DNA from 3 places in the Shouchella rhizosphaerae genome. Region 1 is predicted to be linked to each of the others. Evidence: riboswitches for the same ligand, from Rfam matches in the RefSeq annotation. Region 1 holds a riboswitch; each other region holds the start of a gene.
What was found. Region 1 has a riboswitch for S-adenosylmethionine ahead of V5G21_RS18795 (methionine biosynthesis PLP-dependent protein). Riboswitches for the same ligand answer to the same signal wherever they lie in the genome.
Positions count from the first base shown of each region.

Region 2: linked by a shared signal. The riboswitch ahead of metK (methionine adenosyltransferase) and the one ahead of V5G21_RS18795 (methionine biosynthesis PLP-dependent protein) in region 1 are both predicted to bind S-adenosylmethionine.
Region 3: linked by a shared signal. The riboswitch ahead of metE (5-methyltetrahydropteroyltriglutamate--homocysteine S-methyltransferase) and the one ahead of V5G21_RS18795 (methionine biosynthesis PLP-dependent protein) in region 1 are both predicted to bind S-adenosylmethionine.

Region 1 covers NZ_CP144921.1:3,770,337-3,780,923, forward strand. The annotation lists gene V5G21_RS18775 (YpdA family putative bacillithiol disulfide reductase) at 1-589, shown strand, start outside; gene V5G21_RS18780 (asparaginase) at 595-1,554, shown strand; gene prsW (glutamic-type intramembrane protease PrsW) at 1,641-2,288, shown strand; gene V5G21_RS18790 (hypothetical protein) at 2,400-2,564, shown strand; SAM riboswitch class I at 2,698-2,797, shown strand; gene V5G21_RS18795 (methionine biosynthesis PLP-dependent protein) at 2,881-3,987, shown strand; gene V5G21_RS18800 (bifunctional homocysteine S-methyltransferase/methylenetetrahydrofolate reductase) at 3,999-5,864, shown strand; gene metH (methionine synthase) at 5,861-9,307, shown strand; gene sleB (spore cortex-lytic enzyme) at 9,439-10,329, shown strand; gene ypeB (germination protein YpeB) at 10,348-10,587, shown strand, end outside.
Region 2 covers NZ_CP144921.1:536,578-547,164, reverse strand. The annotation lists gene V5G21_RS02940 (MFS transporter) at 1-152, shown strand, start outside; gene ytkD (RNA deprotection pyrophosphohydrolase) at 218-700, shown strand; gene V5G21_RS02930 (ABC transporter permease) at 726-1,493, opposite strand; gene V5G21_RS02925 (ABC transporter ATP-binding protein) at 1,510-2,268, opposite strand; gene V5G21_RS02920 (ABC transporter substrate-binding protein) at 2,281-3,267, opposite strand; gene V5G21_RS02915 (alpha/beta hydrolase family protein) at 3,364-4,146, shown strand; gene pckA (phosphoenolpyruvate carboxykinase (ATP)) at 4,390-5,973, opposite strand; SAM riboswitch class I at 6,227-6,334, shown strand; gene metK (methionine adenosyltransferase) at 6,510-7,727, shown strand; gene V5G21_RS02900 (gamma carbonic anhydrase family protein) at 7,820-8,362, opposite strand; gene V5G21_RS02895 (alpha/beta hydrolase) at 8,456-9,238, shown strand; gene V5G21_RS02890 (beta-class carbonic anhydrase) at 9,311-9,904, opposite strand; gene V5G21_RS02885 (class I SAM-dependent methyltransferase) at 9,967-10,551, opposite strand; gene V5G21_RS02880 (hypothetical protein) at 10,548-10,587, opposite strand, start outside.
Region 3 covers NZ_CP144921.1:3,344,108-3,354,694, reverse strand. The annotation lists gene V5G21_RS16580 (3-oxoacyl-ACP synthase III family protein) at 1-697, opposite strand, end outside; gene V5G21_RS16575 (NAD-dependent succinate-semialdehyde dehydrogenase) at 1,243-2,652, opposite strand; gene V5G21_RS16570 (hypothetical protein) at 2,837-3,343, shown strand; gene V5G21_RS16565 (carbon starvation CstA family protein) at 3,353-4,978, shown strand; gene metE (5-methyltetrahydropteroyltriglutamate--homocysteine S-methyltransferase) at 5,091-7,385, opposite strand; cobalamin riboswitch at 7,540-7,679, opposite strand; SAM riboswitch class I at 7,733-7,837, opposite strand; gene V5G21_RS16555 (SLC13 family permease) at 7,989-9,476, shown strand; gene V5G21_RS16550 (SEC-C domain-containing protein) at 9,697-10,587, shown strand, end outside.

The DNA.
Region 1 (10,587 bases):
TGATTCTCCCAATATGATGGGAATACCAGGTGAAGATAAAAGCCATGTGATGCACTATTTTAAAGAAGCCCATCCTTATTTTGACCATGATGTGGTTGTGATAGGCGGCAAAAATTCGGCTGTTGATGCGGCGCTTGAGTTAGAAAAAGCGGGTGCCCGCGTCACTATGCTTTATCGGGGCAGCGATTATTCGGCAAGCGTAAAGCCGTGGATTTTGCCAGAGCTTGTGTCCCTTGTGCGCAATGAAAAGATCAAATTGGCCTTTCATGCCGATGTGCATGAGATTACGGACAGCCACGTACACTACCGGATAGGGAAACAAGAGCACAAAGCTAAAGCGCAGTTTGTGTTTGCGATGACGGGCTATCACCCTGATCACTCCTTTATTCGCAGTCTTGGTGTACATGTCGATGAAGCAACAGGACGGCCTGTATATGACGAGCAAACGATGGAAACAAATGTGGAAGGCATTTTTATCGCCGGCGTCATTGCTGCTGGAAACAATGCTAATGAAATTTTTATTGAAAATGGTCGTCTCCACGGCCCTTTGATTGCACAAGCAATTGCGCGCAGGATCGAAATGGAGTGATGAATATGCGCCATGTGATGTTGCTGACAACTGGAGGCACGATTGCAAGCACTACAAGCGAAAGCGGCAAATTGGTTGCTGGTGAACTTTCTGGAGAAGAGTTGGCAAAGCTATGTGGTTTGCCGGAAGACATCCATGTAAGCGTGCGCTCTGTATTGCAAAAGCCAAGCGTTCATATGACACTCGCCGATTGGCTGTTGTTAAAGCATGAAGTAGAGCGTGCTTTTGCAGACGAGACGATTAACGGGATTGTCGTCACACACGGCACAGATACGCTTGAAGAAACAGCTTATTTTTTAGACTTAACGAACAAAGACGAGCGTCCCATAATCGTCACAGGTTCTCAACGGGGACCAGAGCAAACAGGCAGTGATGCGTTTATGAATTTGCGTCATGCCATTTATGCTGCTTGTGAACCTGATTTAAAGCACACTGGCTGTGTCGTCGTGTTTAACGAGCGGATTTTTGCAGCCCGTTATGTCAAAAAAGAGCATGCCTCCAATTTGCAAGGGTTCAATGCCTTTGGTTTCGGCTATTTAGGGATTATAGACAACGATGTGATTTTTACGTATCAAAAGCCTGTTCGCCGGGAGTTTTATGAAATTGGCAATACGCCTCTTAAACAAATTGGCATTGCTAAAGTTTATTTAGGCATGAGCGCAGACATGCTGGAAGGGATGATTGCTGTATGCGACGGGATGGTGGTTGAAGGCGTTGGCCGCGGCCAAGTTCCTCCAAACCTAGTAGCTACGTTGGAACGAGCGGTTGCCAACAAGAAGCCAATCATTGTGACGACCGCCTCAGAAGAAGGGAAAGTATACCCAACGTATGACTACAAAGGAAGTGCCCACCAACTCGAACAAATGGGCGTTATTCTCGGCTCCGATTATGACAGCAAGAAAGCACGGATTAAAGCAATGGTCATGCTGGCAGCGAACAAGGAACTAGCAGCTGGGTTTACGTGATGGCGCTTGCTGATCGGAACAAGCCGGTTTTATACTAGAAAAAAGGAATGTTCTATTAGCGAACCAAAGAGAGTAGGCGGTCAGCCATGGTATCCCTTGTTCTAGCTGCACTGGCTCCGGCCATGGCATTGTTTTCATATGTCTATTTGCGCGATGTATACAGCAAAGCAAAAATGTTTCTCGTTCTCCGGATTTTCATTATCGGCGCACTGCTAGTCGTGCCGATTTTGGTGATCCAGTTTGCCTTTACTGAAGAAAATGTCTTTCCCCATCCAGCGGCTAAAGCGTTTTTGCTTTACGGGTTTCTGGAAGAAGGGTTAAAATGGCTCATGTTGTTTGTATTTGCCTACCAACATGGACAGCTTCAGCGCCCAGGGGACGGCATTTTGTTCGGTGTTTCCGTCTCCCTTGGCTTTGCTACAGTTGAAAATGGCTTATACATGATCGCTTATGGGTTAGAGGCAGCCATCCCACGAACTGTTTTGCCAACAACGGCACATGCTGTTTACGGGATTGTGATGGGCTATTACATTGGACAAGCGAAGTACAAAGAAGACCATAAAAAAATGTTTTTACTCCTTGGGGCGATTCTGCCAATCCTATTGCATGGCGGATATGATTTTATTTTATCAAGCTTTGGCCATTACGTCCTTTATGCGATGATTCCATTTATGGTCATTCTTTGGCTTCTCGCGATATGGAAGCTGAAAAAAGCAAGCCGTTTTACTGTTTAAAATCACTAGACCGATACGCTTGTCAAACGATCTTGTATGCGAGCGTTTGTCTACAGCCTAAAAGCCGTTTCACTGTGTAAGCGAACATTTAACACGAAGGGGGATTCAATCATGTCTACAGCCAACCGCTATCGCATCGTCATTCGCTGCCCTGTATGTGGGGAGAAATACATTTTGCGCGGCAAGCGCAATGAGCAAGGTGAATACGAGACCGGGTTTAAACAGTGCGTCTGCGGAAATGAAGATCAATTGATTGTTGAAGCAAACCCGGAATAATCGCCATCATTAGTGGCGATTTTTTTCGCGTTATAAACGATGGAGAGAGTGGCACTGAAATAATGGTTGCACTTGCGTGAAAGTTGCGGTAAAGTGGAAGAAACTTATAAATGGTGTTCAACAATTGAATAGGTTCTTATCAAGAGAAGTGGAGGGAATGGCCCAATGAAGCTTCAGCAACCAGCCAACCATGGTCAGGTGCTAAATCCAGCAGTTTATCTGCAAGATAAGAGAAGCATGCACGTAAGCAACCCCTTCTTCTAATCTTGGAGAAGGGTTTTTTGTTTGGCAATAGAACACATTGGGGGGAACTAGAATGGAAAAACGAGCTGAAACCATCTTAGCGCAAATTGGCAATCGCCGCGATGAACATACTGGCGCAGTAAACACGCCTGTTTATTTTTCAACAGCATATCGCCATCCAGGTATTGGCGAATCGACTGGGTATGATTATGCCCGTACAGGCAATCCGACAAGGGACGTGCTCGAAAAAGCGATTGCGGAATTAGAAGAAGGTGAGCGCGGATTTGCGACTAGCTCTGGCATGGCTGCTGTTCAAATTGTGCTTTCGTTGTTTGAGCAAGGCGATGGGATCATCTGTTCGAAAGATTTATATGGCGGTACGTACCGTCTGTTTGAAGGAGGCTGGACAAGGTGGGGCGTGTCCTTTACATATGTGGATCCACGGAATTTGCAAGAAGTCGAACAAGCCATTCATTCTAACGTGAAAGCCATTTTTATCGAGACGCCGACTAACCCACTTATGCAGGAAGCCTCGATTCCAGCGCTTGCTGCTCTCGCCAAAAAACACGATTTGCTGCTCATTGTCGATAACACATTTTATACGCCGCTTTTGCAGAAGCCACTAACGGAAGGAGCAGACATCGTGATCCATTCGGCGACAAAGTACTTAGGAGGCCATAACGATGTCGTTGCTGGGCTTATCGTTGCGAAAGGAGCCGATCTTTGTGAACGGCTCGCTTATTATCATAATGGTGCTGGTGGTATTTTAAGTGCATTTGATTCTTGGCTGCTTATTCGAGGAATGAAGACATTGGCATTGCGGATGGCCAAGCATGAGGAAAACGCTAAAAAAGTGGTGCATGCATTGGAGCAAACAGACGGCATTGTAGACGTGCTTTATCCTGGGAGAGGAGGAATGCTGTCGTTTCGTGTTCAAAACGAAGCTTGGGTCAATCCGTTGCTAAAACATTTGCAATTAATTTCGTTCGCGGAAAGCCTCGGTGGTGTCGAAAGTTTAATGACATATCCAGCAACACAAACGCACGCTGATATTCCCGAAGAGATCAGACTTGCAAATGGAGTGGATAATGGATTGCTCCGTTTCTCAGTCGGCATTGAAAACGGAGAAGATATTGTAGCTGATTTGCTGCAAGCAATTGCGGCCGCTAAAAAATCCTAGGAGGGAATACGATGGAACTTCGCGATAAGTTAAAAACGAGCTTAATCGTTGGAGATGGGGCTATGGGCACGCTTTTATACGAGCAAGGTTTTGATTTATGTTACGAAGAATTAAACCTTTCCCAGCCAGACGCTGTTTACCATGTGCATCGATCGTATATTGAGGCAGGTGCGAAACTGCTACAAACCAATACGTATGCAGCAAATGCCGTCAAACTTAAAAAATATGGATTAAACGAAAGTGTGGCAGACATCAATAGCGCCGCCGTCGGCATTGCGAAAAAAGCGATTGGCAACAACGAACAGCTTGCGTTAGTTGGCACAATCGGCGGGATTCGCGGGTTCCTCCATGAAGATACGGAAAACAAGGTGATTACAGCTGCTTTACTTGAACAAATAACGGCCCTCTTGGAAGCAGGCGTTGACGGGTTATTGTTTGAAACGTTTTATGATTTTGAAGAGGCAAAAGAAGCAGTAGCCCTGGCAAGGCGTCTTACAGACAAGGCGATTATTATGAACGTGTCGATGGGCGATATCGGCGTCTTAAATGGCGGCATTCCCCTAGGTGAAGCGCTCGAGCAACTGCATGAATTAGGAGCGGACGTTTTAGGAATCAATTGCCGTATGGGCCCTTATCATATGCTCCGCTCTTTGGAACAGCTTGAATTATCGTCAGCTTTTCCACTTGCTTGCTATCCAAATGCCAGTTTGCCAGGTTACCGGGACGGGCGCTTTGTTTATGCTTCCAATACCGATTACTTTTATGAAATGACAGGGGCGTTTATTGAACAAGGCGTCCATTTGATTGGCGGCTGCTGTGGCACAACGCCTGCACATATTGCCGCGATCGCCAAAGCAGTCGAAACGAACACGCCGAAAACACGCTCGCTCATAGTCAGACGACCAAGCCAACTTCAGGAGGAAGGACCAGGAAGAGGAGAGCGGCTCAATGAGCCGTTGGACCAATTGGCAAGGCGCAAACAAACGATTATTGTTGAACTTGATCCGCCGAAAAAATTAATGATTGCGAAATTTATGGAAGGAGCCAAAGCGTTAAAAGAGGCAGGGGTAGATGCGTTAACGCTTGCCGACAATTCTCTTGCTAACCCTCGTGTTGACAACCAAACGTTGGCGATGTTAGTAAGGGAACAGTTAGGGTTGCGTAGCCTTGTCCACTTAACATGCCGTGACCGCAATTTGATTGGCATGCAATCACACTTAATGGGGCTCCATCTAGCGGAGCTTCATGATTTACTTGTTATCACTGGCGATCCAAGCAAGATCGGTGATTTTCCCGGAGCAACATCTGTATATGATGTATCTTCGTTAAAATTGTTGCCTTTAATTAAGCAAATGAATGAAGGGATTTCATTCTCTGGAAACTCCCTTGGCAGTAAAGCAACTTTTTCGACAGCGGCAGCGTTTAATCCCCATGTTAAGCATCTTGATAAAGCGGTGCGACGTTTAGAAAAGAAAATCGAAGCTGGCGCTGATTATTTTCTGACACAGCCCATTTTCGATGAACAACAATTTGAACAATTGTATGACGCAACGAAGCATTTGCCTGTGCCGATTTTTGTTGGCATTATGCCGCTAACAAGCAGCCGCAATGCGGAGTTTCTTCATAATGAAGTGCCAGGAATGACATTGAGCGACGAGACAAGAGCACGGATGGCGGCATGTGGAAACGACAAAGAAAAAGCCGAGCAAGAAGGTTTGCAAATTGCGATGGAGCTAGCAGACGCAGCTAGTGCCTATTTTAACGGCTTGTATTTAGTCACACCGTTTTTACGTTATGAATTAACTGCAGCACTTGCCACCCATTGCCGAGCGATAGCGAACCCGATAAACCACACGATGGAAGGCGAACGAATATGACAGAATCTCTATTTGAAAAGCAGCTAAAGCAATCGATCCTTGTGCTAGATGGAGCAATGGGGACGATGTTGCAAGAAGCAAACTTGACCGCAGCCGATTTTGGTGGAGAAGCATATGAAGGCTGCAATGAGTATTTAAATCAAACTGCGCCTCATATTGTATCTGACATTTATAAAAAATATTTAGAGGCAGGGGCAGACATTATTTCCACCAATACGTTCGGTTCTACGAGCATCGTTCTTGCGGATTACGACCTTGCCCATTTAGCCTATGACCTTAGCAAGGAAGCCGCTCGACTAGCCCGGATCGAGGCAGATCGCGCATCAAAACCAGAAAAACCCCGTTTCGTTGCTGGAGCGATGGGCCCGACGACAAAGTCATTGTCTGTAACTGGGGGGACGACATTCCAAGAACTAATTGAAGCGTACGAAGAACAAGCCCGTGCTTTAATTGATGGAGGCTGTGACGTTTTGTTGCTGGAAACGAGCCAAGATATGCGCAATGTTAAAGCCGCGTATCTTGGGATAAGCGAGGCATTCAGACGTACCGGGCGAACGTTGCCACTCATGGTATCGGGAACGATTGAACCGATGGGTACGACGTTGGCGGGACAGACAGTGGAGGCCTTCTATTTGTCGCTTGAACATATGAAGCCAGCCGTCGTTGGCTTAAATTGCGCAACTGGGCCGGAGTTCATGCGCGACCACATTCGCTCCCTCGCAGAACTTGCTGAAACGAATGTGAGCTGTTACCCAAATGCTGGGTTGCCCGACGAAGATGGTGTTTACCACGAGACACCAGATTCGCTTGTGAAAAAACTTGAAGGATTTGCTGCCAAAGGTTGGCTAAATGTAGTTGGCGGCTGCTGCGGGACGACGCCTGCCCACATTAAAAAAATGGTTGAAGTGATCAAGAAGTACCCGCCCCGCAAGGCAAAAACACGTCAAACCCATGCTGTATCAGGGATTGAGCCGTTGTTGTATGACGACTCGATGCGCCCGCTTTTCGTTGGAGAACGTACAAATGTGATTGGCTCACGGAAATTTAAACGGCTGATTGAAGAAGGGGAATATGAACAAGCATCGGAAATCGCAAGAGCTCAAGTGAAGCGTGGGGCACACGTCATAGACATTTGCTTAGCAGATCCAGATCGAAACGAGCAAGAGGACATGGCTGCTTTTCTGAACTATGTCGTCAACAAAGTCAAAGTGCCGCTAATGATTGATTCTACTGATGAAGCTGTCATCGAACGAGCGCTTACCTATTCCCAAGGGAAGGCGATTATTAACTCCATTAACTTAGAAGATGGCGAAGAGCGATTTGCCGCAGTGCTGCCACTTGTGAAAAAGTATGGCGCCGCCATTGTAGTAGGAACTATTGATGAAACAGGGATGGCTGTCACAGCGGAAAGAAAATTGGCCGTGGCGAAGCGATCGTATAAGCTATTAACCGAAAAGTACAACATTCCGCCTCATGACATCATTTTTGACCCGCTTGTGTTTCCTGTAGGAACAGGAGACGAACAATACATCGGCTCGGCAGCAGCAACCGTTGAAGGGATTGCCCTTATAAAAAAAGAGCTGCCCCAATGCCTAACGATTTTAGGAGTCTCGAATGTCTCTTTTGGCCTTCCGCCAGTTGGCCGTGAAGTTTTAAACGCAGTCTTTTTGTATCACTGTACACAAGCAGGGCTTGATTATGCGATTGTCAATACCGAAAAGCTGGAACGTTATGCGAGCATTCCTGATGAGGAGAAACAGCTAGCCGATCGGCTGTTGTTTCAAACGAATGATGCCCATTTGGCGGCGTTTACTGATTTTTATCGTGGGAAGAAAACTGAGAAAAAAGTCGAGTATGCAAACATGTCCTTAGAAGAGAGACTCTCTGCCTATATTGTCGAAGGGACAAAAGAACGACTTGAGACAGACTTAGCTGAAGCTTTGCGCCTGTATGACACGCCACTTGCCATTATAAATGGACCGCTGATGGCGGGCATGGATGAAGTTGGCCGGCTGTTTAACGCCAATGAATTAATCGTTGCAGAAGTGTTGCAAAGTGCAGAAGTCATGAAAGCGGCCGTTGCTTATCTTGAACCACATATGGAAAAAAGCGAACAAGAACAAGGAAAAGGCAAGATCTTGCTCGCTACGGTTAAGGGAGATGTTCATGACATCGGCAAAAACCTTGTCGACATTATTTTGAGCAATAACGGTTTTTCTATCGTCAATCTTGGTATTAAAGTTACCTCGAATGAATTGTTAGATGCGATTAAAAAAGAACAGCCAACAGCCATTGGGTTGTCAGGGCTGCTTGTTAAATCCGCCCAGCAAATGGTGTTAACAGCGCAAGACTTACGGCAACAACATGTGGACATCCCGATTCTCGTTGGTGGCGCTGCTTTAACGAAAAAATTTACGGATACACGGATTGCTCCTGAATACGAAGGATTAGTCGTTTATGCAAAAGATGCAATGAACGGTTTAGAGCTTGCCAATCGCCTTACTACTCCAGAAGGGCGAAATGAACTTGCCCTTGAACTAGCTACGGCAAGGCAACAAAAAGCGGAGTTTAATGATCAGCGAAAAACGAAAGCGCCGACGCTTGCTAAGAGGGAAAAGTCGGATATCGCCCATCATCATGCTGTCTTTAAACCAACCGATCTTGATGAGCATATAATCCGTGATTATAAAATCGACCATATTTACCCATATGTGAATATGCAAATGCTTCTTGGCCGTCATCTTGGTATCCAAGGGAAAGTGAGCCGCCTGCTTGCTGAGAAAGACCAACGCACCACGAGTCTAAAAGCCCAAGTTGATGCGTTCTTCCAAGAGGCGAAAACGAAGAAAACGTTACAGGCAAATGCGATATACCGTTTCTATCCTGCTAATGCCGATGGCGATGAGCTCGTGATTTTTGATCCTTATGATGTTGGCCGTGAACTTGAACGCTTTGCGTTTCCACGGCAAACGCAAGCTCCGTTCTTATGCTTGGCAGATTATGTCCGCCCTGTTGGCGAAGGGGTTGATTATGTTGGGTTTTTAGCGGTTACTGCTGGAGCTGGTGTGCGTGAGGCAGCAGAAGCGGCAAAAGCAAAAGGCGATTATTTGTATAGCCATTTAATTCAAGCGGCTGCATTAGAAACAGCTGAGGGTTTGGCGGAACGTGTCCACGAGCAAATGCGTGATCGGTGGGGGTTTCCAGATGGCGCTGATTTTACAATGAACGAACGTTTTGCAGCGAAGTACCAAGGCATCCGCGTATCGTTTGGCTATCCTGCCTGTCCAAATTTAGAGGACCAAGCCAAGTTGTTTCAATTGCTTCGTCCAGAAAAAATTGGTATCGAATTGACCGATGGGTACATGATGGAACCAGAAGCATCTGTCACAGCGCTTGTATTTTCTCATCCTGAAGCCCGTTATTTTAATGTAGGAAGCTTATAAGAAAACAGACGCAAATGAGCGAAAGCGGATTTGCGTCTGTTTTTTTTGCATAAAAACACCCCAGCAAAACAAAGACTAGCAGTAACGACCAATTTCCCCACAAAAAAGTGGGCATAAGGAGGAACGAAAATATGTTTCGAACAAAGCGAATCGCTCGGTGCCTTCTCGGTGCAACTTTAGCGTTTGCGGTTCTTTTTTTTAACAACGAAATGGTTGATGCCTTTAGTGACCAAGTCATTCAAAAAGGGGCAACAGGCGACGATGTCGTCGAATTGCAATCTCGTTTGCAGTATGTAGGGTATTATAATGGCAAAATTGATGGTGTTTTCGGTTGGGGGACGTACTGGGCTGTGCGGCATTATCAGTACGAATATGGGCTTGAAATTGATGGATTGGTCGGAGACGACATGAAAGCAAAGCTGGCAAGCACAACCGACTACGATAAAGCCTTTGTGACAAAAGCACTGAACGAGGGCAGAAAGTTTTCTCACTATGGCGGTACACCAAAAGACATCCAGAAAGGGCCAAAAGGTTCTGCAGATAAGCAAAAACAAAAAAAGGAAGCAGCAAAAGGTGGCGAGGCACAGCAGCCAGCTCCGAATCAGCCTGAAACTGGAAATGAACAAGAACCGATTATTGAAAAAGCAAACAATGTGCCTTCAGGTTATTCATCGAATGATATTCAACTGATGGCTCAGGCAGTGTATGGCGAGGCCCGTGGTGAGCCTTATGAAGGACAAGTCGCGGTGGCAGCAGTGATTGTCAACCGTTTAAATTCAGCAACTTTCCCAGATACAGTCGCTGGCGTCATATATGAAGACCGCGCTTTTACGGCGGTAGCTGATGGGCAAATCAACTTAGGCGCAGATGAAACGTCAAGGCAAGCTGTGCTTGATGCGTTAAATGGGCAAGACCCGACCAACAATGCGCTTTATTATTTCAATCCAGATACAGCGACATCAGATTGGATTTGGTCGCGGCCACAAATTAAACGGATTGGCAAACATATATTCTGCTATTAAAACGGAGGTGCTATTTGCATGTTTCGCAATCTTTTAATCGCTGCTTTAGCCGTTGCAGTAGTTGGCACAGGCGTTTGGGGCTACCAGCAAAAGCAAGAAAAAAACCAGCTGCAAATTACAGCGAACAATACGTACCAGCGAGCATTTCATGATTTGACTTACCATATTGACCAAATTGAAGACGAGCTTGGCAAGACACTTGCGATGAACACACAAAGGCAATTGACGCCTTCACTGGCTGATGTTTGGCGAGTGACG
Region 2 (10,587 bases), 1.0 Mb from region 1:
GTGTGGCAATTGGCCCGCCATTGTTTGCTCTTTTTATGAAAGGGAACCATTTCTGGACATTTGCAGGGAATGCCCTTCTTGTCGTTTTATCGGTTTTGCTTGTATTTTGGGGCGTACGGCCACATAAAAAAGTGTCGCAGACTTGGCAATAATAGACGCATTAACCGCAATTGGCTATACTTTTAACAAAAGAGGAAATCGAAAAAGGCGGTTGTGTATGGAACAATTTATCGATCCCCAAGGGCAAAAGGTGAAACTCGTTCTCGGGAAGGAAGAGCGATTTACAGAGGAGGCGGGGCACGTGCTTGTACTTCCCCGTTTTCAACAACAATGGGTGCTTACTGAACACCGAGACCGTGGCTATGAATTCCCAGGCGGAAAAGTGGAGAATGGCGAGACGACGAAAGACGCGGCGATCCGTGAAGTTTGGGAAGAGACAGGGGCGCATATTGGCACCATCGTTTATATTGGCCAATATCAGGTAGAGGGGCAGTCTGGAACGTCTTTTTGCAAAGATATTTTTGCAGGCATTGTGACTGACATGGAAGAAAAAGATTGCTATAAGGAAACAAAGGGGCCTCTTTTGCTAAAGGAGCTTCCGGCTGCCTTGAAAGAGGACCCTCGTTTTAGCTTTATTATGAAAGACGAAGTTGTTCCCAAAGCGACTGCCTATGCAATCGGACAAGGGATTCTTTCGTAGCGTGAGAAAGAGTACAAGGGCATGCTTAACGGTGATGCTCGGTTATCCGTTTTTCTAAGCGCTCGACTGCCATGTACATAAGTGTGGCCAAAATCGCGATGACGAGCAAGCTCATGAACACTAAGTTAAAGTTAAATACTTGGAATCCATAGATGATTAAGTAGCCTAACCCTTGCTTGCTAACAAGGAATTCACCGACAATAACGCCGACCCACGATAACCCTACATTCATTTTTAGCGTGGAAACAATTACCGGTATCGTTGCTGGATACACGACGTGGCGGAATTGTTGCCATTTGGATGCAGAAAATGTTTGCAGCACTTTCAAATAGTTGCCATCTACTTCTTTAAATGCTGTGTAAACAACCATTGTTGTAATGATGACGGAAACGAGCATGCCCATAGCAATGACAGAAGTCATGTTTGGCCCAAGCCCAACGATCAAAATCGGACCGATCGCTACTTTCGGCATTGAGTTTAATATGACTAAAAATGGATCAAGGATTTCGGCCAACCTTTTTGACCACCAAAGCAAAGCTGCCAATAACGTCCCAGCCACGGTGCCTAAGAGAAAGCCAAGGACCGTTTCAAACATGGTTACCCCGGTATGGAGCCAAAGCGTTCCAGCGACGATATGCTCATAAAGCAAACTAACGATGCGTGATGGCATGCTAAATAGCAGCGGGTCGATTAACGCTAAACGTGAGGCTGTTTCCCAACCAATGACAAGAGCAAATACAATCGCCAGCTGTGTGAGGCGAATGAACCGTTTTTCCTTTTGACGGGTAGTCATGTAGCGTTGGTGCAGATCATGTGGTGTCAAGTCGTTCCAACTCCTTCCAAATGAGCTGAAATTGGTTGTTAAATTCTGGATGGTTTCGGGCCTCAAAAGGAGAAAGTTGTCTTAGTGCTTGTGGAACCGAAAAAATTTGTGCGACACGCCCGGGCTTTTGGGTGAACAAAACGATCCGGTCGCTCATTGCAATCGCTTCGCCAATATCATGCGTTACAAGAATGGCTGTTTTCTGTTCCGACTTCAATGTCTTAAAAACAAGCTCCTCCAGCTTGAGTTTTGTTTGTTGGTCCAATGCGGAAAAAGGTTCATCAAGCAATAGTAGCGACGGGTCAGTAGCCAACATGCGGACAAGGGCGACACGTTGGCGCATTCCTCCTGAAAGCGCTTGTGGACGCTCATGCCGTTTATCGCTAAGGCCAAAGCGGTTCAGCCAACGTAGCGCTTTTTTTGCCGACAACTCTGTATAGCTGCCTCGTATCCGTTGGCCAATCGTAATGTTGTCTTCAATCGTCAGCCAAGGAAACAGATAATCGTGTTGCAGCATATAGCCAATTTGGCCATTATTGGCGGTATCAAGAGACAGCGATCCTTCGGTCTGTTCCAGCAATCCTGCAATGATCGAAAGGATCGTTGTTTTGCCGCAACCACTTGGGCCAATAAAAGAGACAAATTCCCCTTCTTTTACTTCAAGGGAAACATCTTTTAATGCTTGAAAAGCACCTGATTCGTTGACGTAAGTGAAAGAAAGTCGGTCAATGCGTAAGGATGCCATGATCGTGCCTCCTTATTCCATTCCTTGTTTGCTAATTTCATCGTTGACAAGTTCACTAAAGGGAATCGGTTCCGGTAACTCTCCTGCTTCTTCCATGATTTCAAGCAACTGTGCCCATGCTTCTTCTGTTAAAACAGGATCTTCTGCATAAGAGCCTTGCTCTTTATAGCGTTCGACTGAACTTGCTAAAATGGCAATAGGGGTGTCTTCAAAAAAGGGCTCAATCGCTTTAGCCGTTTCTTCAGGAGACTGTGATTGGATTTGTTTTTGTCCTTCATAAAGGGCTGCGCTAAATCGGACGAACAAGTCGGCATTTTGATCCAGTACACTTTGTTTAGCCATAAAAGAAGTGTAGGGGACTTGTTTAGCTTCAGTGCCAAAAGAGGCAACAACTGTACCGATTCCTTCTTCTTCAAAAAGCGAGGCTTGTGGCTCAAACAATTGGACATAATCGCCTGTGCCAGAAGCGAAAGAACTGGAGATATTGGCGAACTCGATATTCTGCAAAAGCGTTAAGTCTGCGTGAGGGTCGATATCATGCTGTTTGAGCACATATTCACCAACCATTTGCGGCATGCCGCCTTTGCGTTGGCCTAAGAACGTACTTCCCTTCAAATCTTCCCACTGAAAATCGCCTGTATCTTCTCTGGCAACAAGGAATGTTCCATCTGTTTGCGTCAATGCTGCAAAGTTAATCGCCGGATCAGCAGCTTCCTGGGAAGCGACATAAATGGATGTTTCTGAACCCACTAGAGCGATATCGGCCCCGTCAGATAAAAGGGAAGTCATCGTTTTATCGCCTCCCCAAGTCGTTGTCAGTTCGATGTCAATCCCGTTATCGGCAAAATAGCCTTCGGCGATTGCGAGATAAAAAGGGGCGTAGAAGACAGACCGAGTCACTTCGGCAACACGCACCGTTTCTTTGTCCGTATTTTGACCACATGCCGCCAAAAGAAGGCAGGCAATCGCTGTGCCAATAGCAATATTTCGTTTTTTCACGAGTCTTTCACTCCTTTCAATTGCCTTTGCCTTTGCTTACACTATGCACGCACAAAAAAAAGGGTGTTTGCCCATTTCAATAAAAGGAGTTTTTTTATGCTCATCACAAAAGAACGTGTTCCGTCACCCCATCCGAATATTTATTTATACGAGACAGCTTACAAAAGTGGCGCGTTAACGGTATACGGTTTATTAGCAGAACCGAAGGGTCGAGACAAACAACCAGGGTTGTTGTATTTGCGCGGAGGCATTAAATCAGTCGGCATGGTCAGGACACAGCGTGTCATCCAGTGGGCTCACGAGGGATTTGTTGTGTTTGCTCCTTATTACAGGGGCAATCGCGGTGGCGAAGGCAGAGAGGACTTTTGTGGAGATGACCGTGTTGACGCATACAGCGGTTTTGATCTGCTAAGCAGCCATCCTCTTGTTGAAAAAGAGGCGGGCGTCCATGTAGTTGGATTTTCAAGAGGAGGCATCATGGCGCTTTGGACAGGGCTTATGCGGCCTGAAGCGACTAGTGTTGTCTGTTGGAGTGGCGTAACCGATATGGTGCTAACCTATAAGGAGCGCGTTGATTTGCGAAGAATGATGAAACGCGTAATTGGGGGAACGCCGTGGAAACGACCAGAACTATATGAAAAACGAACACCACTTCGCCATTTAAGCGATTTTCGTCCCCCGCTTCTTTTCATACATGGCGAAAAAGATGAGCATGTATCGATTGTACATGCTCAAAAAGGGCTTCGCGCAGCCAAGGGTAGCCAAAACGCCGAATCATGGTTTTTCGCTGATTTTTCCCATCACTTCCCAGCCGACGAGCAAGAAAAAGTATTGAGAAAGGCAGCGTCATGGATGAAGGCAAAACATCACTCAGGCTGAGGCAAGCGTGTTAGCCCGGTACGAACACGGAAACGACGACAATGGGAGTGTTTGTCTCGGTCATATGCTTTAAAACTGTCGTTTTATCCGCAAGAAAACCGTTGCTCATGAACCCCTGTTCTTTCGCCTCTTCCCTCGACTGCACTCCTCGTCTGACAAGCATTTTCTATCAGTATGATGCGGTTTATCGACTTTGTCGACAACATCAAGCAGGCAGCTAAAAAGCTGCCTGCTTGTTAAAGGTTATGCAAGGCGTGGTCCAGCAAGACGGACGCTGTCTTTTGCTGCCGGAAAGGCAGAAAAATTTTCGTGGAATTGCTTAGCAAGCTGTAAGGCGGTTGCCTCGTAAGCTGCTTCGTCCTTCCAAACACGTCGAGGGGTCAACAGCTCATCAGGGACTCCTGGGCAGTGTGTTGGGACATAAAGGCCAAAAATGGGATCGCACACTGTTTCAATCTCATCCAATTTTCCTTGTAAAGCCGCTTCTACCATGGCACGTGTATAAGCAAGCTTAATGCGTGTGCCAGTTCCATAGCTACCCCCTGTCCAGCCTGTGTTTACAAGAAACACTTGGACGTCGTCATTTTCCAATTTGTCCCCAAGCATAGTAGCGTACTCTTCTGGTTTGCGTGGCAAAAACGGAGCGCCAAAGCAAGTAGAAAATGTCGCCTCAGGTTGCGTGATGCCTCGTTCCGTTCCTGCTAGTTTGCTTGTGTAACCAGATAGAAAATGGTACATTGCTTGTTCTTTTGTCAACTTGCTAATGGGCGGCAATACGCCAAATGCATCAGCAGTCAAGAATATTATCGCTTTTGGAGGCCCGGCAACACTAGGCAGCAAAGCATTTGGAATCGCTTCAAGCGGGTAGGCAGCCCGCGTATTTTCCGTCAACTCACCGCTTTTAAAGTCAGGTTTGCCCGTGTTTGGATCGACGACGACATTTTCAAGGACTGCCCCGAAAGCAATAGCGTCCCAAATTTGTGGTTCGCTTTCTTTTGAAAGGCCGATGCATTTGGCGTAGCAGCCTCCTTCAATGTTAAAGATGCCTTTTTCTGACCAGCCGTGCTCGTCATCGCCGATTAGGCGCCTATGTTCGGAAGCCGACAGTGTCGTTTTGCCGGTACCTGAGAGGCCAAAAAAGAGTGCCGTTTCTCCTTCATCGGTTGTGTTGGCTGAGCAGTGCATTGGCAGCACGCCTGCTTCAGGGAGCAAGTAATTCATCACGGAAAAGATCGCTTTTTTCATTTCACCGGCATATTCCGTACCGCCAATTAAAATAATGCGTTGCTCAAATGAGATGATGACAAACGCTTCTGAGCGAGTGCCGTCGACGGATGGATCGGCTTTAAACGTCGGTGCGCTAATGATCGTAAATGGTTCCAAACCATTGTTTGAAGGAGCTTGCTCACGAATAAATAGCTGTCTAGCAAACAAGTGATGCCAAGCAAACTCATTTAAATACGTAATCGGCAGTTGGAAAGAAGGATCAGCGCCAGCGAAGCCAACGGATGCGTAACGGACCTCTTTTTGTTGCAAATAATGTAGCACTTTGTCTTTTAGCCGGGTGAACACTTCCGATGAAATGGGCTTATTCGTTGCGCCCCAATGGATGGAATCTCTAGACATTGGTTCATCGACAATAAACTTGTCTTGAGGCGAGCGGCCTGTGTAAAGGCCTGTTTTGACAGCAAGTGCGCCAGAATCGGTCAATATGCCTTCATTTCGTTGGAGTGCATGCTCGACGAGTGTCGAAGCGGGCAATTGGTGCAACGTTTTAGGGCTTGAAAGCAATTGTTCTAGTAAAGCTGAACGGTGAAGCATTTTCATGTTTAATGGCTCCTTTTTGCAATTTTAAGTGGCTTTAGTATAGCACATTTTATTTAATAGTCCATACTAAAGTGAATAAATAGGTCATTCTTTTTTAGATTAGGCGGCAAAGCAGGTAGGCTGGTGAAAAGCTTTTAGAAATGCCTTTTCTTCTCTGGTGGAATATGTTAAACTTAGTCGCGAAACGAACGAAGCGCCAGCATCCTATAACAAAGGAAACGTTGGGTGTTATCGAGATGCAGTTAACATAACGCTTTTATCCAGAGATGGCGGAGGGACAGGCCCGAAGAAGCCCAGCAACCAACACGTAACGTGTAAAGGTGCTAACCTGCAGAATGCTCGGCGTTCTGGAAGATAAGAGGCGAAAGGTAAATGGACAGCCCTTTTCCTCATGGAAAAGGGCTTTTGTTGTGCCCAAGGCTTTTGCGCCAACTACACGCCTTTGTAAGACAGAAACAAACGAGGCGAATAACCCTCTGTATTGTTCGTTCTATTTGGGCTAAGCAACAGGCCGTATTAAAAGGAGGAGCTGCACAATGTCTGTAAAAAGAGGTAGACATTTATTTACATCTGAATCTGTTACGGAAGGGCATCCCGATAAAATCTGTGATCAAATTTCCGACGCTATATTAGATGAAATCTTAAAGAAAGACCCGAATGCACGAGTCGCTTGCGAAACATCGGTCACCACTGGTTTGGTGCTCGTGGCAGGCGAAATTACGACAAATACGTATGTGGATATACCGAGTGTCGTCCGTCAAACGATCAAGGGAATTGGCTATACACGGGCCAAGTATGGGTTTGATGCGGAAACATGCGCTGTATTGACATCAATTGATGAACAATCTGCGGATATTGCACAAGGGGTGGACAAAGCGCTAGAAGCTCGTGAAGGTCAAATGACCGATGCAGAAATCGAAGCAATTGGCGCTGGTGACCAAGGGTTGATGTTTGGATTTGCAACCAATGAAACGGAAGAACTGATGCCTCTTCCTATCTCGCTTAGCCATAAACTTTCCCGTCGCCTAACGGAAGTCCGCAAAAATGGGACACTTGGATATTTGCGTCCTGATGGGAAAACGCAAGTGACAATTGAATACGATGAAAACGATACGCCTGTTCGTGTCGATACGATTGTTCTTTCAACACAGCATGCTCCTGAAGTGACACTTGAGCAAATTCAAGCAGACTTAAAAGAGCATGTGATTGAAGCCGTCGTGCCAAGCGCGTTAATCGATGAAGAAACAAAATACTTTATTAACCCAACTGGCCGTTTTGTCATTGGCGGGCCTCAGGGAGATGCGGGCTTAACAGGGCGCAAAATTATTGTTGATACGTATGGCGGGTATGCTCGCCATGGCGGCGGTGCTTTTTCTGGCAAGGATGCAACGAAAGTAGACCGTTCTGGCGCTTATGCCGCACGTTATGTAGCCAAAAATATTGTTGCAGCAGGCCTTGCTGATAAATGCGAAGTACAGCTCGCTTATGCAATTGGCGTTGCCCAGCCTGTTTCGATCGCTGTTAATACGTTTGGGACTGGCAAAGCAGCGGAAGATGTCCTCGTCGAGTTGGTTCGCAAGCATTTTGATCTCCGTCCAGCTGGCATTATTCGCATGCTCGATTTGCGCCGCCCGATTTATAAGCAAACCGCTGCTTACGGCCATTTCGGTCGCACCGATGTCCCACTCCCATGGGAAGCCACAGACAAGGCAGCAGCTTTAAAAGAAGATGTTTTAAAATTAGAAGCAAACTAAGAAAGCGGATTAAGCAATAAACAATAAAATGTAAAAGCCTGTCGGTTCATTTTGCCGACAGGCTTTTTGTGTATCATTTTTGTACGCTTTATTCATTGTTGATCTTTGTTTCTCGTCGCTGTCTGTTGCTGCAACGATTTGTAGTATTGGCCTTTTTCTACGTATTCCCGGCGAATCCGTGCCATTTCTTTTTTGTCTGTTTCATTTAAAGGACGGACGACTTTTGCAGGCCGGCCAAAAGCAAGTGTTCCAGGAGGGATCACCTTACCAGGAGGGACAAGACTGCCGGCGCCAATAAATGCGCCCTCGCCAATTTCGGCGCCGTCTAGAATCGTGGAGCCCATGCCAATCAGTGCTTGTTTACGGATGATCGCGCTGTGGAGCATTGCTTGATGACCTATTGTGACATCATCTTCAATCATAAGAGGCGAATGGGGGCTTTGGTGGAGCATTGATTGATCTTGAATATTAACACGTTCTCCAATGATTGTCGGCGCTACGTCACCGCGAATGACTGTATGAAACCATACGCTTGATTGAGCACCAATCGTAACATCGCCTGTAACGATCGCTCCCTCGGCTACGTATACAGATGGGTCAATAGTTGGAACAACGCCCTTGTATGGAAGGATCATGTTGTCACATCCTTTTCGTTTAATAAAAAAACAGCTATACTAAGTGTAACGCATAATGTAGCGAAGCAACAGCTTGTATAAGGAGGAGTGGCTGTGCGCTATTTTGACGTTCCAGATGCCAGAGGCGTTGCTGTTATTGTTCATGGAGCCGGGGAGCATAGCGGTCGGTACCGTTGGCTTGTGGAAAAATGGAATCAACATGGGTTTGATTGCCTGCTAGGGGATTTGCCCGGGCAAGGGGAGTCGCGGGGAAAGCGCGGGCATATCGACTCATTTCAGAAATACATAAAAACAGTGGATGTCTGGCTTAAGCATGCAAGGACAAAGCAATTGCCAATTGTGCTCGTTGGGCACAGCATGGGCGGCCTCATTTCTATTCGTACATTAATGGAAAAAGACCATTCGTTTGTGGAAGCGCTCGTGCTTTCTTCGCCTTGTTTGCAACTCGCTATGGACATTCCTGCGCCGAAAAAGGCGGCAGCAAAAATGCTTAATCATGTAGCGCCTGCGTTTAGCATGAATGCTGGTTTGTCTCCTGAACAAACGACGAGGAGCGAGCAAGTCCGTGAAGAATATGCGCGGGACCCGTTGCGAGTAACGAAAGTATCTGCCCGTTGGTACCACGAATTGGAGAAAGCAATGCGCCTTACGAGGCGCTACCCGGAGAAAATGCCAAATATCCCCGTATTATTGCTTGCTGCAGGAGAAGACTATGTGATCGATAAACAAGCAGGCATGGCTTGGTTTAATGATTTGCAGATCAACCATAAAATGTACAAAGAATGGGACGGCCTTTATCATGAGCTCTTTAACGAACCTGAAAAAGAAGAAGTGTTTCGTTTTACGATCGGCTTTGTGAATATGCTGTTTCCGTAACAGGCAGTCATCGATAAAAAGATGGCCTCGGGTGTTACCCAAGGCCATCTTTTTGCTGTCTATTTCATTTTGTTATGCGTCTTGCGGCTCCTTGGCGTTTGCCCCTTTTTGCAAATCACGTTGTAGCAAATCAAGCTTTCCTGTTTCAGGATCGATGACTAGACCGTGAACCCGTACATCCTTTGGCAAAAGTGGGTGGTTAATAACCATATCGACACTGTGGTTGACGCTTTCCGTTACATTTTCAAAACCAGTTAAAAACTTGTTCACATCTACACCTGCGTATTGGAGTGCATTGATTTCATCCATATCAATGCCCCGTTCTTCAGCCTTTTGGAGAACGGAATTTGCAGAAAGGCCTGTCATTCCACAGCCGTAATGGCCAATAACAAACACTTCTTCTGCGCCTAATTCATAAATGGCAACTAGAATGCTGCGCATGATGCTGCCAAATGGATGGGAGATGACAGCGCCAGCATTACGGATAATTTTAGCGTCGCCATTTTTTAAATTCATCGCATTATGGAGCAATTCAACGAGCCGCGTATCCATGCATGTTAAAATAACGATTTTCTTTTGCGGAAATTTGTCTGCTTTAAAGCGCTCATATTCTTTATTAGCTACAAATGCTTCATTAAAAGCTAGAATCGATTCAAGTTTGCTCATTTGGATCACTTCTCCTTCTATCTTTTCTTTAGAAAACCCAGTGTTTTCTCTTGCTCGGACGCTTAAAGATGAAATTTCGCTCGTTTTTCAATGGCTACCACAAAAGGAGGATCATTTTTTTGGTTAATAAATTGGTACGTCGCTGCATGGGCCTTTTCTTGAGGAAGCGATTCGACATAAGCCAACAGTTCGTTTTTTTCCTTTTTGCCTTGTGGGTGTCCATGGTAGACGACGAGAACAATCAGGCCGCCTTGTTTTAAACGGTTAAATAGTTGCTCAATCGCTGCAATTGTCGTTTTCCCTGTTGTTGTAACGCCTTTGTCTCCGCCAGGCAAATAGCCTAAATTAAAGATGGCAGCGGCGATGGTTGAGTTGACAAACAACGGCAAAGTCGCCAACTTTTCATGGCCGATTTGGAATAGGGATACTTGCTTGTCCAAACCTGCCTTTTGAAGGCGTGCTTCTGTAGAGGTTAGTGCGGATGCTTGGATGTCACAGCCAATCACAACGCCTGTTTCACCAACAAGTTTAGCCAAAACCAATGTATCGTGTCCATTTCCAATTGTCGCATCAACGACGGTGTCCCCTGGCTGGACAGCGCTGGTAAGCAACGAATGGGCAAATGGCAGGACGCCAAGAAGGTTCACGGCTCCTCCCCCCAAAAGGCGGGGCATATTAAAGGC
Region 3 (10,587 bases), 430 kb from region 1:
TTACTTCTTTCGACGCAAATTTAAATATTTTATAACCATTCATATACAAATTTACTCTGGAACGGATATTGCCTTTATCATCTTGCTGTTCCATTAGTGAGTCAGTTGTTTGTCGTTCGCGCATTCCACCAGCAGGAACAATGAGATTCTTGCCGCCGCTTCCATCAGTACCGAATTCAAAAGGCCCTACAGAAGAATGAGGTCGCTCACACCTAGTTATTAAAGTAGCAGCTGAACCGTCTCCAAATAATTCTGTGACCGAGTAGTCTTTTGGATGAATAAATTTACTGTAGGTATCTGCAGTAATCAATAGAACGTTTTTTGCTGTTCCAGTTTCAATCAATCCTTTTGCGAGCGATAAACCATACACAAAACCTGAACAACCAAGATTTATATCTAAAGCCCCGCAGGAAGTTGGCAAACCCATTCGATCTTGAATTAAACAAGCAGTCGTAGGCAAGTAATGATCAGGTGACTGTGTACAGAATAATAAAAAATCGATATCTTCAGGTTTGCATACATTTGAATCAAACAGTTTTCGGGCAGCTTCACAAGCTAAATCTGAAGCAAGTTCATCTTCTCCAGCAATATGTCGTGAATGGATACCGATTTTTTTAGTTAGTTTGCTTTCCGGATCGTTTCGAACTTTATTATAAGGAACAAAAAATTCAATCGATTTGATGTAGCTTGAATACATGCTGCCCTCCTATTTTGCCGCAAAATCCCATTCTAGCGTCAAATGTTCTTATTCTAGTCATGATGTTTTCTAGTAAAGTCTCCGTCACCGGGAAATGGCCGAAGTATGCTCAATTTGGAACACATTGCTATAGTTCACTTTATTCCACCCCTTCCATTAATTTATCCTAAAATTTACTACAGTGTTATAGCAATTAGAATAACTAAAAGCATAAATAAATATTAAATATTTGCAATTTTAAATGCAAACAAACTTATTATGATTAGAACTGAACTTATTCGTAGTTGCTTTAATCATTATTAATATATTTACTTCAAAGTAAATCTAGTACCTATTAATAGATTATACTACTATTAATTTAATTACAAGAGTTTTTTGATTAAATATTCACTTTTTTTGTTGACAATTCTTTATTAATCATGCTTGTTTTGGGGTTTTCATCCATATTAGTATTCTATCATACTTTTATTACATACAATTTACTAGATCACTATTAATTTAATTAATAGATTATTAAAAAGCTGCGCTCTGAGCGCAGCTTAGCTTTACATTTTTAAAGAAACGTACTTGCTTTCAAGAAATTCCTCTAACCCTTCATGGCCTCCCTCACGGCCAATCCCGCTTTGCTTGAAACCACCAAATGGCGCCTGGGCAACCGATGGGCCGCCGTCGTTTAAACCGACTACCCCGTAGTCCAGCTTTTCTGCAACTCGAATCCCGCGGCTTAGATCAGTGGTAAATAAGTAGGCGGCAAGCCCGTAAATCGTATCGTTTGCCCGTTTGACGACTTCTTCTTCTGTCTTAAAAGTAGATATCGGTGCGAGGGGGCCGAATGTTTCCTCTGACATGCATGCCATGTCATCCGTTACTCCTGCTATGACAGTTGGTTTAATAAACAGCCCGTCACTGCTGTTTCCTCCTGTTAGTACTTCTGCCCCTTTGTCTTTTGCATCTCGAATATGGGTAAGGACTTTATCAACTGCATCTTCATCAATCAGTGGACCAATGTCTGTCTCCTCGTTCAATCCATTCCCCACTTTCAGCTGCTCGACTGCTTGTTTCATTTTCGTTATGAATGCTTCAGCAATCGATTCATGCACGTAGATACGATTGGCGCATACGCACGTCTGTCCGCCATTACGGAATTTGGAGGCGATTGTTTCTTGGACAGCGTTATCGATGTCGGCATCTTCAAACACAAGGACCGGTGCATGCCCGCCAAGCTCCAAAGAGATTTTCTTAACGGTTTGCCCCGCTTCACTCATAAGAGTGCGGCCAATTTCCGTAGAGCCGGTAAACGTCAACTTGCGGACACGCTCGTCTTCCTGCCACGCTTTTGAGATGTCACTTGTTGACCCAACAACAACGTGGAGCACGCCTTTTGGCAATCCTGCTTTTTCAGCAAGCTCTGCTAGTTTCAATGCAGTCAATGGCGTTTGCGATGCTGGCTTGATCAGCACTGTGCAGCCTACTGCCAACGCCGGTGCCACTTTCCGCGTAATCATAGCGGCCGGGAAGTTCCACGGTGTAATCGCAGCGATGACACCTACAGGCTGTTTTACCACAAATAAACGTTTATCAGGAGATGAAGCCGGAATGGTTTCCCCGTATATGCGTTTGCCCTCTTCTGCATACCACTTTATAAATGAATTGGCATAGGCGATTTCCCCTCGCGCTTCATTAATTGGTTTGCCTTGTTCCATTGTCATTAATCGAGCTAGTTCCTCTTTCTGTTCAGCAATAAGATCGTGCCACGCCTCTAATATGGCGCTTCGTTCATAAGCTGAACGCGCTGCCCATGCAGGCAACGCCTCGTAGGCGCCATCGGCTGCGACTTTTGCCTCCTTCGCTCCTCCTTTCGGCACCGAGCCGACAACTTCGCCGGTAGCCGGATTCACCACGTCAAATACATCCAGCTCTTCGCTAACCCATTCGCCATTTATAAAAAGTTTCATCTTATCGAACTCCTTTGAGGCTTTTTTATTCTGTTCCCTTTCCCTCTATATGTAAACGTCGAAAAGAGGCTCTGATCTAGTGAAGACAGCACCGATATTTTTTCAGAAAGAATTGAATTATCGATTTAATAAATGTATACTAAACACATGTATGTAACCGCTACCAATTTGAATGAGGTGCCCCATGCCAACTGAATTGCCTTTACGCCAACTGCAAAACGCTTTAAAGCACCAGTTTGATGTGTATGAAGACGACCATCTTGGCCATCTCCCACTGCGCTTCAGTGCCCATTATCAGCGGCGCGATGAACGTTATGTCCTTTCCAAGAAAGCAACAGTCTGGAGCGTTGAAAACAACCAGCACTTTTTCTTTTATGAGCCAAAAACAGCAACAATGGACACATTTTCTGAATTTGTGCGCCAGCTTGATGCTCATATTCACACAAACGCAAACCATTCATCTCAGCATATGTCGTCGATTTACATCGGACTGCTGCTAACAGCAACAGTGCCTTCGCCTGAGCTGTGTCAAGCGGCACGCCGTTGCCGTAGCTTATCATTCGTCAAATGGGGCTTGCATGGCTGGGCAGAACGCTATGCAGGAATTTTGCTTCAAGACGGAAGCGAGCTTTACGCGCACAAAAAAGGGAAGCCCTTTATTGAACCATTTCTGCAAATTTATAAAACGTGAGGTGGTCTTGTGAATTTTGTGACGCTTATGCTTATTTGCGTTGCCTTGTTAATTGTCGCCTATTTCACTTATGGAAAATACTTGGAGCGTCGCTTAAAAATTGACGGACAACGGACAACGCCTGCACATACGTTCTATGACGGACAGGAGTATATTCCGACGAAAACGCCTGTACTGCTTGGCCATCATTTCACGACAATTGCAGGCGGCGGTCCGATTACTGGGCCAATTGCCGCGATTGTGTTCGGCTGGCTGCCTGCCGTTCTATGGATTATAATCGGCAGCATTTTTGTAGGCGGCACCCATGATTATGCATCTTTGCAAGCTTCCATTCGCCATAAAGCTAAGTCGATTGGCGAAGTCATTAAAGAACATATGGGGAAACGTGGGCAGTTAATGTTCTTAGCCTTTTCGATAGCGACGTTAATTTTGATCATTGGCGTCTTTATCATTCTAGTTGCAAATACGTTTGTGTCCTTTCCAGGCGCAGCCACTGCTTCCCTTTTGTTTATTGCTGTCGCGATGGGTTTCGGCGTTCTTGTCAACCAAGTGCGCATCCATTTAGCGCTTGCAACGTTGCTTGGCGTCGTCGCCATGGCACTATCGGTTTGGATTGGCCTAAGCTTTCCAATCACCCTTAGTGCTACTGCTTGGTCGCTCATTTTAATCGTTTACGCCTATTTCGCGTCCGTGTTGCCTGTCTGGTTTTTACTACAACCCCGTGATTACTTAAATTCATTTTTGCTCTATTTTCTAATTGGTGGCGCATTTTTAGGTTTGTTAATCGCTAGGCCTACTATTCAAATGCCTGCCTTTACCGGTTTTTATAATGATACGCTCGGCTTTTTGTTTCCCATTTTGTTTATTACAATTGCATGTGGGGCGATTTCCGGCTTCCATTCACTCGTTTCGTCGGGAACAACGTCCAAACAGCTGAATAACGAAAAGAATGGCCGCTTTGTCGCTTACGGTTCCATGTTAATCGAAGCATTTGTTGCCATCATCGCGATTGGTTCCGTTGCTTATTTAACACTTGACCAATTTAATGCGCTTATGGCCGAACTGAATGATCCGATTAGTGTGTTTTCCGTGGGCATTGGACACTTTATGAACACGTGGGGATTGCCTGTGGCAGCTGGTGTTACGTTTACGGCACTCGCTGCATCGGCATTCTTAATGACAACACTTGACTCGGCCACGCGGCTCATGCGTTATGCTGTTACGGAACTAGGCGAAAGCATCAACGTGCAGTTGCTTCGTAATAAGCATACGGCAACCGTACTCGGCTTAATAGGAGCAACGACGCTTGCCCTTTCCGGCACATGGCAAAGCGTATGGCCGCTGTTTGGCGCCGCCAACCAAATGCTTGGGGCGTTGGCTCTCCTTGCCATTACCTTATGGCTTGTGAAAACAAAATCGAAAGCATTGTTTGTGATCATCCCTATGGTGTTTATGTTTATTGTCACCACATCAGCGCTTCTCGTTATGATGCATTCCAATTTTCTTGCCGGTGATTACTTGCTCGTTGTTGCTTCTTTCATCCTATTTGTGATGTGCGTATTCCTCGGCATCGAGGGGGCCCGCAGTGTTACAAAACCTAAAAACAAGCAAAAACCAACTGATTTAAACGCATAAAAAGCATGGGGCGTCTGCCCCATGCTGAAGTTATTAACAAAGTAAGTCGATAATGCCCTTCAGACTGATAGAAAACGCTTGTCAAACGTTTGAATGCTTTGCTGCCAAAAAGTTAAATGGTCTTCGTCTCAAGTGTTTGCCGGGCTTCCTTCGCTGCCTCCACCATCACCTTTAATGCAGCCACTGTTTCTGGTTCTTGCCGTGTTTTCAAGCCGCAGTCAGGATTGACCCAAAATTGCTTTGGATGTAAGACATTCAGCGCACGCTCAATGTTACGGGCAATTTCTTCTTTAGCCGGAACGCGGGGGCTGTGAATGTCATATACACCGAGGCCAATGCCTTTGTTATACGTGTACTCTTCGAATGATGAAATTAGTTCCCCGTGGCTACGGGACATTTCGATTGAAATGACGTCTGCGTCAAGCCCGTCAATCGCTTCGATAATATCTTGGAAATCAGAATAACACATATGCGTATGGATTTGCGTTTCTGGCTTTACTTGGTTGACCGTCAACTGAAAGGCCGTTACCGATTGGTCAAGATAGCTTTGCCATTTCGCGCGCTTAAGCGGCAATCCTTCCCGCAAAGCAGGTTCATCTACTTGAATGACGCCAATTCCATGTTTTTCAAGGGCAAGGACTTCTTTGCGCAAAGCGAGAGCAATTTGATTAACCGCCTCCCCTTCCGTAATATCAGCCCTTGGAAACGACCAATTGTAAATCGTGACTGGACCAGTTAGCATCCCCTTAACCGGTTTGTCTGTTTTGGATTGGGCATAAACCGTTTCTTTTACAGTCATTGGTTGTTTAAAGTAAACATCTCCGTAAATAATTGGCGGTTTGACACAACGTGACCCATAAGACTGAACCCAGCCATATGTAGTAAACTGGAAGCCGCCAAGCTTTTCGCCAAAAAATTCAACCATGTCTGTCCGTTCAAATTCGCCATGGACAAGGACGTCGAGCCCAAGCTGTTCTTGGATAGCGATCCAGCGGTCTATCTCGGCGTTAATGAATGTTTCATAGCCAGCACTGTCCAATTTTCCTTTGCGCCAGTCTAACCGTTTTTTACGGATCTCTTTTGTTTGTGGAAAACTGCCAATCGTCGTCGTCGGCAACAGCGGCAGTTTCAGTTTGGCCGCTTGCAACTTGGCACGCGTAGGTGCGTCTAGACCACGGGATGGGTCCTCGCTGCTGATTTGTGCTACTTCTTGTTGGACCGATTGATTGTTCCGGGCTTCTGAAGCATTTAATCGCCCTAACGCGTGTTTGCTCGCTTCTAATAACGAAGGTGGCTCGTGACCGTTGACCACTTTCGCCAATGAAACGATCTCGATTATTTTTTCATCCGCAAATGCAATCGCTTCTTTTAATTCATCTGCTATTTTCTCTTCTGATTGGACCGTTACTGGCACATGCAAAAGGCTAGATGATGGTTGGAGAATGAGCCTTTCCCGTTCAACTACCTGTAACACTTCCTTTAGTTCGGCATTGACAGCTGTAAGATCCGTCCGCCAAATGTTACGTCCATCAATAACGCCAAGTGCTAACAGCTTATCGTTTGGAAATCCGTTTACACGAAGATTTTGAAATGTTTCTTCTTTTCCAGCTACAAAGTCAAATCCTAGCCCCGCAACTGGCAGCTGTATAAAACGGTTATAGTCAGCGACGCTCTCAAAATAGGTTTGCAGCAAAAGCTTGGCGTTTGGCGCTAGTTTCGCTAATGACTGATACGTTTCCTCGACAACAGCCCACTCTGCTTCGGTCACATCGCCAGCCAAAATCGGTTCATCTACTTGAATCAATGGCGCGCCTGCCTGTGCCAATTCAGCCAGTACTTGTCCGTACAAAGGCACAAGTGTCTGCACATGTTCGGAGAAGGATTTATTTCCATATTGTTTTGCTAGTTTCACAAAACTGACTGGCCCAAGAAGTACCGGTTTGCCGTTAATGCCAAGTTCACTTTTTGCCTCTTCGTACAAACGTAGCCAGCGGTTATCGACAAGGGCTGGTTCTCTGCTAGCCGTTAACTCTGGGACAATATAGTGGTAGTTGGTGTTGAACCACTTTGTCATTTCGGCTGCGACAGCATCATCCGTTCCCCGGGCAATCGCAAAATACGTTTCCTCCTCCACTTTTCCGCCAGCATACGCAAATCTTTCTGGCACAATTCCGAAAGCAACAGCCGTGTCTAACACATGGTCATAATCACTAAAATCGCCTACCGGAATGAGATCAAGGCCGAGCTGTTGCTGTTTTTGCAAATAAGATAGCCTTAACGATTTCTGTTCCTGCAAAAAATCAGTTTTTGAGCGCTTTCCTGCCCAAAACGCCTCAAGGTTTTTTTTCCATTCTCGCTGGCCGCCAATCCGCGGATACCCTAATGATGAACTTCTCACTTTGCTCAAATTTCTCCACCCCTTCATGTTTTTATCATCGACAAACAAAAAATCCCCATTACGTAATTAAAAGGGATTTGGAAAGTTAGCCAATTGTTAACTCGCGCCTCGGCACAAACATTCCATTGGCTTTGTTATCCACTCCTCTCTATATCCACGTAGAGTCAAGCAGTACAAACAGGCAGGCAATCTGACTTCACGAATAAATGTTGCATCTCGTGTCACAGTGGCGGGACCGTCCTGGATTTTCACCAGCTTCCCCTTTTAAGCGGCAATAGCCGCACCTGGTTGCATCTATAAAATTGAAAAACACCCGTTCCGGGATTGGAAAGGGTGTTGTTTTCACGAAATGAATCCCCTTATCTGCCAAAGTTCCCTTTGCTGGATTTAGCACCTTTTCATCGCAATGAATGGTTGCTGAAGCTTCATTGGGCCAGTCCCTCCGCTTCTCGTTATAAGAGTGTTTTTATGAAAATGTGTTGTTCATACTGTAGCATGAGTTTTCATAGTTGTCAAAACAAAAATAGAATCCATTTTTATTGCAAAATGTGACACGATTCTCGTAAACTATAAAAACGCAAACGAATATTTTTAAAAGCAGGTGATCGTTTTTTGAAATCAAAGTCGTATTCTCAGGCAAACAAAATTGGTCTCGTGCTTGGCCCGATTCTGGCTTTGCTTGCTTTTTTGCTCATCCCAGACGATGCCATTGGCTATGAAGGGCGCGTTGTTCTTGCCACAGTCGCATTAGTCGGCACTTTGTGGGTAACTGAGGCAGTTCCAATGGCAGCTGCTTCCTTAATACCGCTTATTATCATCCCCTTATTTGGCGGTGCACCGATTGACGTTGTATCGAGTGGCTATTCGGAACCTGTAATTTTCATGTATTTAGGCGGCTTTATTCTCGCAATTGCGATTGAAAAATGGAATTTACATAGGCGAATGGCTTTATCCATTATTGATTTTATTGGAACAGAAAGCCACAAAATCATTTTGGGCATTATGTTGGCGACAGGCACGCTTACGCTATTCATTTCAAATGCCGCTACCGCTCTTATGATGTTGCCTGTTGCCCTTGCTCTTATTTCTGAAGTTCGCGAAAAACACATTTTAACCGGGGAAAACGTACACTATTTTGCTAAAGCGATTTTGTTAGCGGTTGCATACACAGCCACGATTGGCGGGCTTGCCACTTTAGTTGCTGCCGTGCCCAATGCGGCCCTTGCCGGTATTGCTAGCATTCAGTTTGGTATTGAAGTCACTTTCTTGCAATGGCTTATTTTCGCTGGCCCTGTTGCAGTGGTAATGTTTATTTGCCTCTATTTCTATTTGACAAAAATCCGGTTTAAAGTCAAAGTCAAGCAACAACGCTCTGTCGGATTTATTAAAGAAGAAAAGAAAAAACTAGGGCCTATTCAAACGGAGGAATGGATCGTCATTGTCGTATTTCTTATCACCATTTTCCTCTGGGTCGGAAAACCCGGTATTCTTTGGCTAGCAAACACCTTCTCAGCCTTGGTGTTTCTCGATAACCTCGGAAACTTGCCTGATGCAAGTGTTTCGATGTTAGGAGCGATCTCACTCTTCTTTTTACCAAGCACTAAACAGGGTGAACGGATTTTAAAATGGGAGGACTTAGCAAAACTGCCATGGGGCGTTCTCATTTTATTTGGAGGCGGGCTTGCCTTAGCGAAAAGCCTTGAATCGTCAGGCGTAAACGACTGGATTGCCGTAGCGTTAGAAGGACTTGAAAAATACGCGGCCTTTATTGTGATTCTTTTGCTAGTAGTCATTGTACTGGCGATGACTGAGATTTTATCGAATACCGCTGTCGCCAATTTGGTGCTGCCAATTGCGGCCGGGTTAGGAGTGGCTATTGGCATGGATCCCCTCTTTATGATGGCTGCTGTTGCGCTCGCTGCAGGCTCTTGTTACATGCTTCCTGTGGCAACACCCCCTAATACGGCCGTCTTCAGCGCAGGTGAACTGGATATAGCCGACATGGTTAAAGCAGGCGTATGGCTAAACATTCTTAGTGTCATTGTTATTACACTGGCCGTCTACTTTTGGATGCCTGTAGTCTTCGGAATTTCAAGATAACAATCCACATAATCCATTAAACGAGTAGAGAACGCTTATTAGCCGAAGGAAGAACGAGAGCGTTTTGCTACAAACTGATGCCCATGCTCTAGAGTGTGGGTTTTTTTATGCCGATCACGCACTTATCTTTTCTATGTCCCAACATTTCCCCAGGCAAACACCTTTTTTTCTTTGTGGAATCTGTTAAAATAGGAGAGTTGATTGATAAGGAGGAACATCGATGCCTAAACGAAACGATCTGTGCCCATGCGGGAGCGGAAAAAAATATAAAAAATGCTGTATGAATCGCTCATCTAGCCAGGCGATGGTCGTACAAGACGAACTAAACCAGCTTGAAACCGAATTGCTTTACATGGCATTTACCCGCTATCAAAAACAGTTAACAAATTGGGTGCAAAGCTACCATTCCGTTTATCCTGAGGCTGATAAAACGGTGACTGAAACACTTTCAAGCATGTTGCTTGTTTGGTTGATTTTCACAAAGCCCATTCAAGAGGATGAGACAACGATTTTTGATGTTTTTTATGAAGGGAAAAAGAGAAAGATCAAACGCCCAAAAACTGCTTTCCTGTTGGAAACTTGGAAACACACGCGCCCAGCTGTTCTTGAAATTAAACAGCAAACGGATGAGCGCGTGTACAGAAGCGTCGATTTGTTAACGGGACAGCAGATCGACCATACATTGCCAACTGAACATGAGAAGACTGCACGACCAGGCTCCACTGTCATCGGCTTTCCGGCAAAATCTGATGCGCACATGTCCTTTATTGGTCCTGTTATTAGCCATTTGCCTGAAAAAACGGCTGCTATTAAACAAAAAGTCGCTTCGTTTGTAAACGAAACAGAAGACGCCTTTTTGCAGAAGTGGCCGCAGCTGTTGTCCGCCCTTTTAAATAGCGAACAGGCTCCAACAGTTGCTCCTGATCAGTTTCGCTGGCATACAGACAAACAAAAGGAAACAGCCGAAGCATTGCTCAATGGCCTCCGCCTTGATCGATGCCCGCCGGAAATTGAAATGCTTGCCTTAGAGAAATGGAACCAGTTTTGCCAGGAACAGAATCCGGCAATCCGCAAGCCAGCAGCGTACGCTGCTGCGATGGAATACGCCCTT